Regions from separate parts of the Clostridium amazonense genome, predicted to be linked through region 1. Evidence: riboswitches for the same ligand, from Rfam matches in the RefSeq annotation. Region 1 holds a riboswitch; each other region holds the start of a gene.
What was found. A riboswitch is a leader RNA that binds a small molecule or an ion and turns the genes downstream of it on or off. The one in region 1 is predicted to bind S-adenosylmethionine.
Positions count from the first base shown of each region.

Region 2: it holds a riboswitch for S-adenosylmethionine, as region 1 does, so the genes downstream of both, AC07E4_RS11815 (ECF-type riboflavin transporter substrate-binding protein) here and AC07E4_RS06075 (ABC transporter ATP-binding protein) in region 1, are expected to answer to the same signal.
Region 3: it holds a riboswitch for S-adenosylmethionine, as region 1 does, so the genes downstream of both, AC07E4_RS16795 (methionine ABC transporter ATP-binding protein) here and AC07E4_RS06075 (ABC transporter ATP-binding protein) in region 1, are expected to answer to the same signal.

Region 1 is NZ_JBWKMH010000010.1:362,180-365,469, forward strand. It holds gene AC07E4_RS06070 (metal ABC transporter substrate-binding protein) at 1-386, shown strand, start outside; SAM riboswitch class I at 1,379-1,479, shown strand; gene AC07E4_RS06075 (ABC transporter ATP-binding protein) at 1,535-3,286, shown strand; gene AC07E4_RS06080 (ABC transporter ATP-binding protein) at 3,273-3,290, shown strand, end outside.
Region 2 is NZ_JBWKMH010000028.1:40,600-43,889, forward strand. It holds gene AC07E4_RS11810 (methyl-accepting chemotaxis protein) at 1-1,167, shown strand, start outside; SAM riboswitch class I at 1,351-1,467, shown strand; partial or broken gene AC07E4_RS11815 (ECF-type riboflavin transporter substrate-binding protein) at 1,637-2,065, shown strand; gene AC07E4_RS11820 (ABC transporter ATP-binding protein) at 2,213-3,290, shown strand, end outside.
Region 3 is NZ_JBWKMH010000033.1:436,199-439,488, reverse strand. It holds gene AC07E4_RS16805 (MetQ/NlpA family ABC transporter substrate-binding protein) at 1-221, opposite strand, end outside; gene AC07E4_RS16800 (methionine ABC transporter permease) at 240-905, opposite strand; gene AC07E4_RS16795 (methionine ABC transporter ATP-binding protein) at 898-1,935, opposite strand; SAM riboswitch class I at 2,073-2,171, opposite strand; SAM riboswitch class I at 2,234-2,332, opposite strand; gene AC07E4_RS16790 (polysaccharide deacetylase family protein) at 2,536-3,290, shown strand, end outside.

The DNA of each region.
Region 1 (3,290 bases):
TAGAGAGTTTAGATAAAAAATTTAAAGAAGAACTTAGCAATGTTAAAAATAAGGAAGTTATAGTAGCACATGAAGCTTTTGGATATTTATGTAGAGAGTACGGACTTACACAAGTAGCCATAGAAGGATTAATGGCAGATTCAGAACCAACAGCAGCACGTATGGCAGAAATTATAGATTTTGCAAAAGAGCATAAAATAAAAGTTATATTTTTTGAAGAATTAGTAAATCCAAGTGTTGCTGAAACAATAGCTAAATCTATTGGTGCAAAAACTGAAGTGTTAAATCCTTTAGAAGGAATTACTAAAGAAGATGAAGCAAATGGTGAGGATTATATATCAATAATGACAAGAAACTTAAATGCAATAAAAGCTGCATTAGAGTAAGATATTTTAATAAATTAGATTTATAAAAAAGCATGTGAAAACATGCTTTTTTATTTAAGCTTAATTTTAAATATTATATAAAAATTAACAATGAAGGGTAAAACTGAAGTCTCAGTTTTTTAAATTAAATTTTATAATAATTTTCAAAGCAAATGATTTAAAAATCATATAAAAACTAGTTTTTATGTGTTTCTATTTTTAGATATTAGTAATGAAATGAGTAATATTAACCATAACTATTCACTTTTCACTCTTAGTTCTTAATTGGTTTCAGTCATGATATCAGAATAAACTGTAAGATTAGTAGTATCATTTAAGAAAGCTATTATTTAAAATTTTAGCTTGTAACCCTATATTACAGAGAATGATAGAAAACATTACAGAAGTGTAATAAAAAATTAATATAAAAAGATAGTTCAAAATTGGACAAGAAAATATAATAAATACATAAAGTAAATTAAATTTTAGGAGGAATTAGATATGAAAAAAACAATAGAAGTAATAAAGATAATATTAATAGGAATATTTGTAGATGCAAGAATGTTATTAGATTAATTATGAAATAGAAAAGATAAAAATAGGAGGAATAATACATGAAAAAAGCAATGGAAATAATAAAGATAATATTAATAGGGATATTTGTAGATGCAAGAATGTTATTAGATTAATTATGAAATAGAAAAGATAAAAATAGGAGGAGTAGTACATGAAAAAAGCAATGGAAATAATAAAAATAATATTAGTAGGGATATTTGTAGATGCGAGAATGTTATTAGATTAATTTAAAAATATTAAACATAGAAAAGAGAATATAAATGAATTTTAAATATTACATTAATATTTAAAGCCTTTTGAGGAACGAATTATCTCAAAAGGTTTTTTATTTTACAAAAATAATAAATAGAAAATATTGACAATTAGGAAAAGAGTTTTATAATTTAAATATAAATAACATTGTTTTCCTTTATGTATTTAAATAAAATTTCATAAATGTCTTATTAAGAGTGATTGAGGGACCTGGCCCTATGAAATCCAGCAACCAGCATAAAGTGTGTGGTGCTAAATCCAGCGGTTTCAAGCCGAAAGATAAGAGCGTAGTCTACTCCTGTCTTATAGGAGTTTTTTTATTTTAAAGGAGGTGCAAATTTATGCAGAGAGAGTTTAATCCACCTGAAAAAGTCACAAATTTATTAGCATATGTAAGTAAGTATAAAAAACAATTCATTTTTACTGCTATAGCAGGAATACTTTATAACACTATTGTTGTTTTAGGACCTATATTTCAAGGTAAGCTTTTAGATGTAGCAATTTTAGCAAATGATATAAAAACTATAATAAAATCAGGTGTAGAATTTCTAGTAATTACATTAACATTTCAAGTAGCTAGATTTTTTAAACGGTATTATGTTAGAGATATGTCAAATAAAATAAGCGGTGATATGAGAGTAGGAATTACGAAATCTATACTGAATACAAATTTGAATGAAATTGAAAAATGTCAAGTTGGAGATATGATGTCAACAACTATTGGTGATGTGGATATAGTGGTTGAGGCTATAAGAAAAACTATTACGGAAATGTGGGATACATGGGTTTTGATGATTGCTTATTTTGTAGCACTTATGTTTTATGATATAAAAATCACATTAATATGTATAATACCAATACCTATATCTATATTAATAGCTCAATGCATGAAGAAAACTGTACAAACTAGAAATAAAAAGTATAGAAAAGCAACTGCAAGCACTACATCACAAGTGAGAAAGATGATTTCAGAAATTAGTATTTTAAGACTTTATGGCAGAGAAGAGGCTGAGCTTAAAAGATTAAAAGAAAAACTTGATATTCAAAAAAAGGAAGCTACGATAGCATTAGTTTTAAAAAGTGGGTTGGGTCCAATATATTCTGCGGTATCTACTTTAGGAATTGTATTGGTACTTTCATTAGGAAGTAATGAAGTTATAAAAGGAAATTGGTCAGTAGGTACATTGACAGCATTTATAACTATGTTTATATTTTTAGCAAATAGAACTAAAACGGCAGCTAAGGTTTTTAATATACAGCAAGGAGCTAAGGCATCATGGGAGAGAATAAAGGATTTAATTAATGTTAAGCATGAAAGAGAAGATAAAAAAGATGAAATTATAGTTATTAATTCAATAAAGTTAGAAAGTGTAAATTTTAAATATCCAATGTCAAAAGAAAATGTTATAAAAAATATAACATTAAATGCGAAAAAAGGAATGATTATAGGAGTGACGGGATCAGTAGGTTCAGGAAAAAGTGCATTAGCATTAGCCTTAACAGGTGCTTATCCTTACGAAGGAAGTATCAAATTGAATAATGATGAGTTAATAAATTTTTCAGCAGATTTTAAATCTAAAAATATTACGTATATGGGACATAATCCATTCTTGTTTTCGTCAAGCATAGAACATAATATAACATGGAAAGAAAATGAAGATGATTTAAGTAAGGTTTTACAAACAACTAATTTAATAGAAGATATTGAGAAAATGGAGTTTGGAAAAAATACTAAAATAGGTGAAAATGGGGTAAAAGTTTCTGGTGGTCAAAAACAGAGGATTGCATTAGCTAGAGCATTATATAGAGATGCACAAATAATTATATTAGATGACCCATTTTCAGCTGTAGATATAAACACAGAAGAAAATATAATCAGAAAATTAAATGAACAAAGACATGATAAAATTATATTTATTTTTTCACACAGATTAGATATTTTTAAATACACAGACAAAGTAATTGTACTTGATGAGGGTGAGATTGTTGAGGAAGGAAGTCATGATGAATTAGTTTGTAATGAAGGAATATATCAAAAAATTATAGAATGTCAAAGTTTTTTAGAAGGGAGTGAGGTTTGTGAAGAAGGATAAAATA
Region 2 (3,290 bases), on a different contig from region 1:
GCAACAAATAAATATAAAACTTTGAGAGTGATACAAATAATTACAATTGTTATTTTGATAATAGTTGCAGGTATTACAATTGGAATTACAGCTATTTTAGCTATATATATTACTAATAGTTTGACAAATCCAATATTAGAAATTGAAACAGCGGCAGATAAGATGGCAAATGGAGAGTTTAATGTAGAACTTAATTATTATTCTGAAGATGAACTTGGATTATTATCAAATAGCATGAGAAAAATGATAAAAGTAACTAATGATGTACTAAAAGACACGGCTAGGGGTTTAAGAGAAATTTCTAATGGTAACTTTAATATTGAACCTGAAGTTGAATTTATTGGTATATTTGAACCAATAAAAGATTCTATATATAAAATTATTAGACAGCTTAGTGATATTATAATAGAAATAAATGAAGCATCAAATCAAGTTTCCAGTGGATCAGATCAATTAGCAGAAGGATCACAAAATCTTGCACAAGGAGCTGCTGAACAAGCAAGTGCAATTGAAGAGCTTTCAGCATCTATTGGGGAAATTAGCAATGAAGTTCAAAACACTGTAAAAATAGCTAATGATGTAAATGAGATGTCACATGAATCTATGGTTGTTGTAAATGAGGGAAATAAAAGTATGAAAGAAATGGTAAGTGCAATGGAAGATATTGAAAAATCATCTATAAACATTAGTAGTATTATTAAAGACATTGAATCAATAGCTACAGAAACTAATCTACTAGCATTAAATGCTAGTATAGAAGCAGCTAGAGCAGGCGATGCAGGAAAAGGTTTTGCTGTAGTAGCCAATAAAGTAAAAGAGTTATCACAACAATCAGGACAAGCAGTAAAAAATACTATGGAGTTAATTGGAAAATCTATAGATTCTGTAAAAAATGGGAAACAATTAGTGAATAGTACTGCTGAAAAGTTGGTAAAAGTGGTGGATTCAGTAAGTAAATCTACTGAATTAATTTTTGAAATAACAAATGCATCAAAAGAGCAAGCACAATCAATTGAACAAATAAATGATGGAATACAACAGATAGCAGAAGTAGTGCAATCAAATTCAGCTATATCAGAAGAAAGTGCAGCAGCAAGTCAAGAATTAACAGCACAGGCTATTAACTTAAATAATATGGTGTCACAATTTAAAATAAAAAAAATATAAGATAGTTATTAAATAAAGATAATGAGAGTTTTCCTAATATATCAACGATTAATATGACTAAAAGAATAATAAACTTTATGATAATATAAGTTGAAATCTTATTATTAAATTCAAAACTATAGAGTATACTATTGACATTAAAGATATTGTAATATATCATTAATTAGTAAATTTAATATTGAATTCTTATCAAGAGTGGTAGAGGGACTGGCCCTATGATACCCAGCAACCTATTTTTATATATAAATGATATATAAAGTGTGGTGCTAAATCCTGTAGCTTTTAGCTAGTAGATGAGAAAAATTATATGTTTTTTCAACGCTAGGTATGAGTTATCTAGCGTTTTTGTTTTGAATAATATATAATAAAGTTAAAAAATACAAGAAAATAAGGAGAAAAATAGATGAAAAAAAATAATAAGCTACCCATTAAAACAATAGTAGCTATAGGTATTGGGGCAGCTGTATTTATGATATTAGGGCGATTTGGATCGATTCCTACGGGGATTCCAAATACAAATCTAGAAACAAGTTATGCATTTTTAGGATTAATGTCAGTTATATTTGGGCCAATAGCAGGAGCTGCAATTGGATTTGTAGGACATACTTTAAAGGATTTAATGATGTGGGGTAGTCCTTGGTTTAGTTGGATAATAGCATCTAGTGTTACTGGATTTATTATTGGATTTGCAAAAAAATCAGTGGATATTTCAAAAGGAAAATTTACGAAAAAACATGCAATAATATTTAATATTTATCAAGTGTTAGCAAATATAATAGCTTGGTGTGTAGTAGCACCAACATTAGATATTGTAATTTATAGTGAACCAATAGATAAACTTTATATTCAAGGTGCGGTAGCAAGTATATCTAATATAATAATAGTAGGATTTTTAGGAACTACATTATTGTATACATATGCTAAAAGCAGAACCCAAAAGGGCAGTTTAATTAAAGAAGTAAATGAAGAAAAAAGTAAAGTTTCTTATGAAAACTATGATTTAAGTTTAAAAAATGGTTCAAAGAAAAGTTCCCAAAAGCCGGTAATTGAATTTAGTAACTTTACATTTAAATACAATTCACAAAAAGAACCAACATTAAGAAATATTAATTTGACTATATATGAAGGAGAAAAAGTGCTTATTGTAGGGCCATCAGGATCAGGCAAGAGTACACTTTCAAATGCAATTAATGGGCTTGTACCTTTTTTATATGAAGGTGAAATACAAGGATCACTTAAAGTTAAAGGCAAAGAAACAAAAGATATGAGCATATTTGAACTTTCTAGTGTAGTAGGAACTGTACTTCAAGATCCAGATAGTCAATTCATTGGATTAACTGTAGCTGAAGATATAGCATTTAGATTAGAAAATGATTGTGTATCACAAGATAAGATGAAAGAAAAGGTAGATAGAGTTTCTAAAATTGTGGATATAAATAGTCATTTAAAATCTTCACCTCATAGCTTATCTGGAGGACAAAAACAACGTGTTACATTAGGTGGGGTAATGGTTTCAGATGTAGATATACTTTTATTTGATGAACCACTAGCAAGTCTTGATCCTGCAACAGGTAAGAGTGCTATGGAGCTTATTGATAATATAAATAAGAAAGATAACAAAACCATAGTTATAATAGAACACAGATTAGAAGATGTATTACACTCTGATATTGATAGGATAATAGTAATTGATAATGGAAAGATTGTTGGAGATTTAACTACTAGAGAATTATTAAGTTCCAATTTATTAAATAAAACTGGTATAAGAGAACCTTTATATATAACAGCATTAAAATACGCAGGTATACAAATAACAGAGGAATTATGCCCAGAAGCTATAAACACTTTAAAATTAGATAAAGAAAAACATAAACTTAATAATTGGTATCAAGAAAGTAGTGAAGTTGTTAATAAAAGTGGTAACGATGCTATTCTTGAGCTTAAAGACATAAAATTTGGATATGATGAAAATAAGGAAATTCTTAAGGGAGTTTCATTTAAAATAAATAAAGGTGAGATGGTTAGCATTATTGGAAAAAATGGTGCTGGAAAATCTACTATATCTAAACTTATATGTGGTTTTTATAAACCAACTAGTGGAGATATATTATTAAAGGGAAGAA
Region 3 (3,290 bases), on a different contig from region 1:
ATTACATAATCAGTAAATATCTTTACTTGTATATCAATACCTTTAGATTTTAAGTTTTCCTTAGCAAAATTTAAAATTTCTCCATGAGGAGTTGGAGATGCTCCAATAATTAATGTCTTAGCATCAGATTTTTCTTTTGAATTATCTGATGTAGATGCACAACCTAGTAGTAGAATTGAAATCATAGCTATAGAAATAAATTTAAAATAAGATTTTTTCATAAATGTTACCTCCGCAATTTATAATATTTTTTTATTCGATTTTTTTGCAATATGATTACCAGTGATTTGAATTAATTGTACTAGCAATATTAAAATCACAATAGTTGCTAATATAATTTTATTGTTATAGCGCATATATCCTTCACGAATAGCATAGTCTCCAATACCTTCACCACCTACAGCACCAGCCATGGCAGAATAACCAATAATATTTATTATGGTAAGTGTTATATTTGATATAAGAGAAGGAAAAGCTTCTGGTATAAGAACTTTAAATATAATTTGAGATTTAGTAGCACCACAAGCTAAAGAAGCTTCAATTATGCCAAAGGGGATTTCTCTTAATGAAGATTCAATAATTCTAGCAACAAAAGGTGCGCTAGCTATAGATAAAGGAACAATTGATGCTGTAGTACCTATAGTTGTGCCAATTATAAATTTAGAAATAGGGAACAATGCAACTATTAAAATAATAAAAGGTATAGACCTAAGTATATTTACAATAGTACTTAAAAAAGAATATAGCTTACTATTTTCACTAATGTGTCCTTTAGAAGTAATAGTAAGTATTATTCCTATTGGTACACCAATAATTAATGAGATAATAGTAGAAAATGAAACCATATAAATAGTTTGCAATAATGGCTTAATTGTAGAATTTAATATATTAAATAGTTCAGTCAAAATTAATCACCTCTACTTCAACTTGCATAGATTTTAAAAACTTAGTAATAGAATTAATAGTATCTAAATCATTATTAAGTGTTATTATAAGACTTCCAACTTGAGTTTCTTGAATTACATCTATACAACCACAGATAATATTGAACTCTACTTCGAATTTTTTTGAAAGCTCATGAATAACAGGAGAAGTTGCGCTAATTCCTTTAAAAGTTAACTTAAGCATTATGTTTGGATAAAATTTATCTTTAAGACTATTAGGAATACTTAAATTCTTATCAAAAAAAGAATTAGAAATTTCAGTTTTAGGATTTGAAAATACATCTAAAACTAATCCTTCTTCAACTATTTTGCCATCTTGCATAACAGCAACTTTATTACAAATCTTTTTAATTACATCCATTTCATGGGTAATTAAAACTATAGTTATATTAAATTTCTTATTTATTAATTTAAGTAAATTTAATATGGAATCTGTAGTACTTGGATCTAACGCTGATGTTGCCTCATCACACAAAATTATTTTAGGATTAGTACTAAGACATCTAGCTATGCCTACTCTTTGCTTTTGACCACCAGATAATTGGGATGGGTAAGAGTATTTCTTATCTTTTAAATCTACTAATTCTAAAAGTTCATTAACTTTTTTATCAATATATGGTTTAGGAACTTTATTAAGTTTTAGTGGAAATGCAACATTATCATATACAGTAGAATTCATTAGCAAATTAAAGTGTTGAAATATAATACCTATTTGTTTTCTTACTTCTCTTAATTTGTTAGATGATAACTTTGTAATATCTATAATGTTATGAGTTGTACTATTAATTGTTAAATTATCTAGTAAAACTTCACCTTTAGTAGGCTTTTCAAGAAGATTTATACATCTTAATAAGGAAGATTTGCCAGCACCACTAAGTCCAATTATTCCATAAATATCACCTTCATTTACTTTTAAATTTAAATTGTCAACAGCTATAACATTAGAATTCTTAGAATTATATATTTTAGTTAAATTTTTAATGGTTATCATATTAAAAATCGCTTCCTTTCAGTGAATTAATTAAATAAAGCAATATATATATTACATAAAAAGTTAGAATTTAATAATAAATAGTTTTTATCACATAATATAAAAAATCCCCTCTTGAAAGACAAGAGGGGATTTTTCTCTTATCTTTCGGTAAAAAACCGCTGGAATTAGCACCAATGCAAAATGCTGGTTGCTGGGCTTCATAGGGCCAGTCCCTCTGCCACTCTGGATAAGAATATATTAAGTTTTTATTTTAAATATAAAAAAACCTCTTGAAAAATAAGAGGATAGATAACTTCTCTTATCTTTCGGTAAAAACCGCTGGAATTAGCACCAATGCAAAATGCTGGTTGCCGGATTTCATAGGGCCAGATCCCTCAATCACTCAAAATAAGAATTTAATATTTAGTTTATGATTTAATTATATAAGAAAATTTTGAAAAGTCAACACAATATTGGAAAATAAAAAACAAATATATTTAAATAATTATAAACTCAGTAATAAATAACCTTCTAATGTGTAAGAATATTAATTTTAAATAAGAAGATAATATAGTTATAAATATATGAGAATTTGAAAAAGAAAGAAGATGAATAAATTTGAAAAAGAGTAAAGCAATTATAAGTTTTTGTATTTGTGCAATTATGATTTTAACTTCATTTAGTGTTTTAGGGTATATGGATGATATTAAAGAAAACAATGAGGATAATAAAATAGTATACTTAACTTTTGATGATGGACCAACTGAAAATACATTGGAAATTTTAAAAATATTAGAAGAAGAAGATGTTAAGGCCACATTTTTTGTTATAGGAGAACTTGCAAATACAAACAAAGAAATATTAAAGAAAGTAGAAGAAAATGGAAATTCTATATGTGTACATACCAATACTCATAAAAATGAAAATTATAGAAGTAAAGAAATTTATTTTAAAGATTATGATGCTGCATATAGTAAGTTAAAAGAATTATTAGAAAAGGAACCTTGTAATTTTATGAGGATGCCTGGAGGTTCAAGTACAGGTGTTCCGAGCAAAGTAGTTTTAAAATCAATAAGAGATGAACTGAATAATAGAAAAATAAATTATGTGGATTGGAATGTATCAATTGAAGATGCAATGGGCATAAATATTCCAGTGGAAAGATTACTGTGTAATTATAGGAAAGAAATGAGTAAGAAAAATTTAGATAAAGAAAGAATTGTAATTTTAATGCATGATGGAGCTTCAAACAGTACCACACCAAAAGCTCTTCCAAGTATAATAAAAGATTTAAAGAAAAATGGATATAAATTTAAAACTATACAAGATATAGATGAAAATGAGTTTATAAATTTAACAGAAAAGAAATTAAT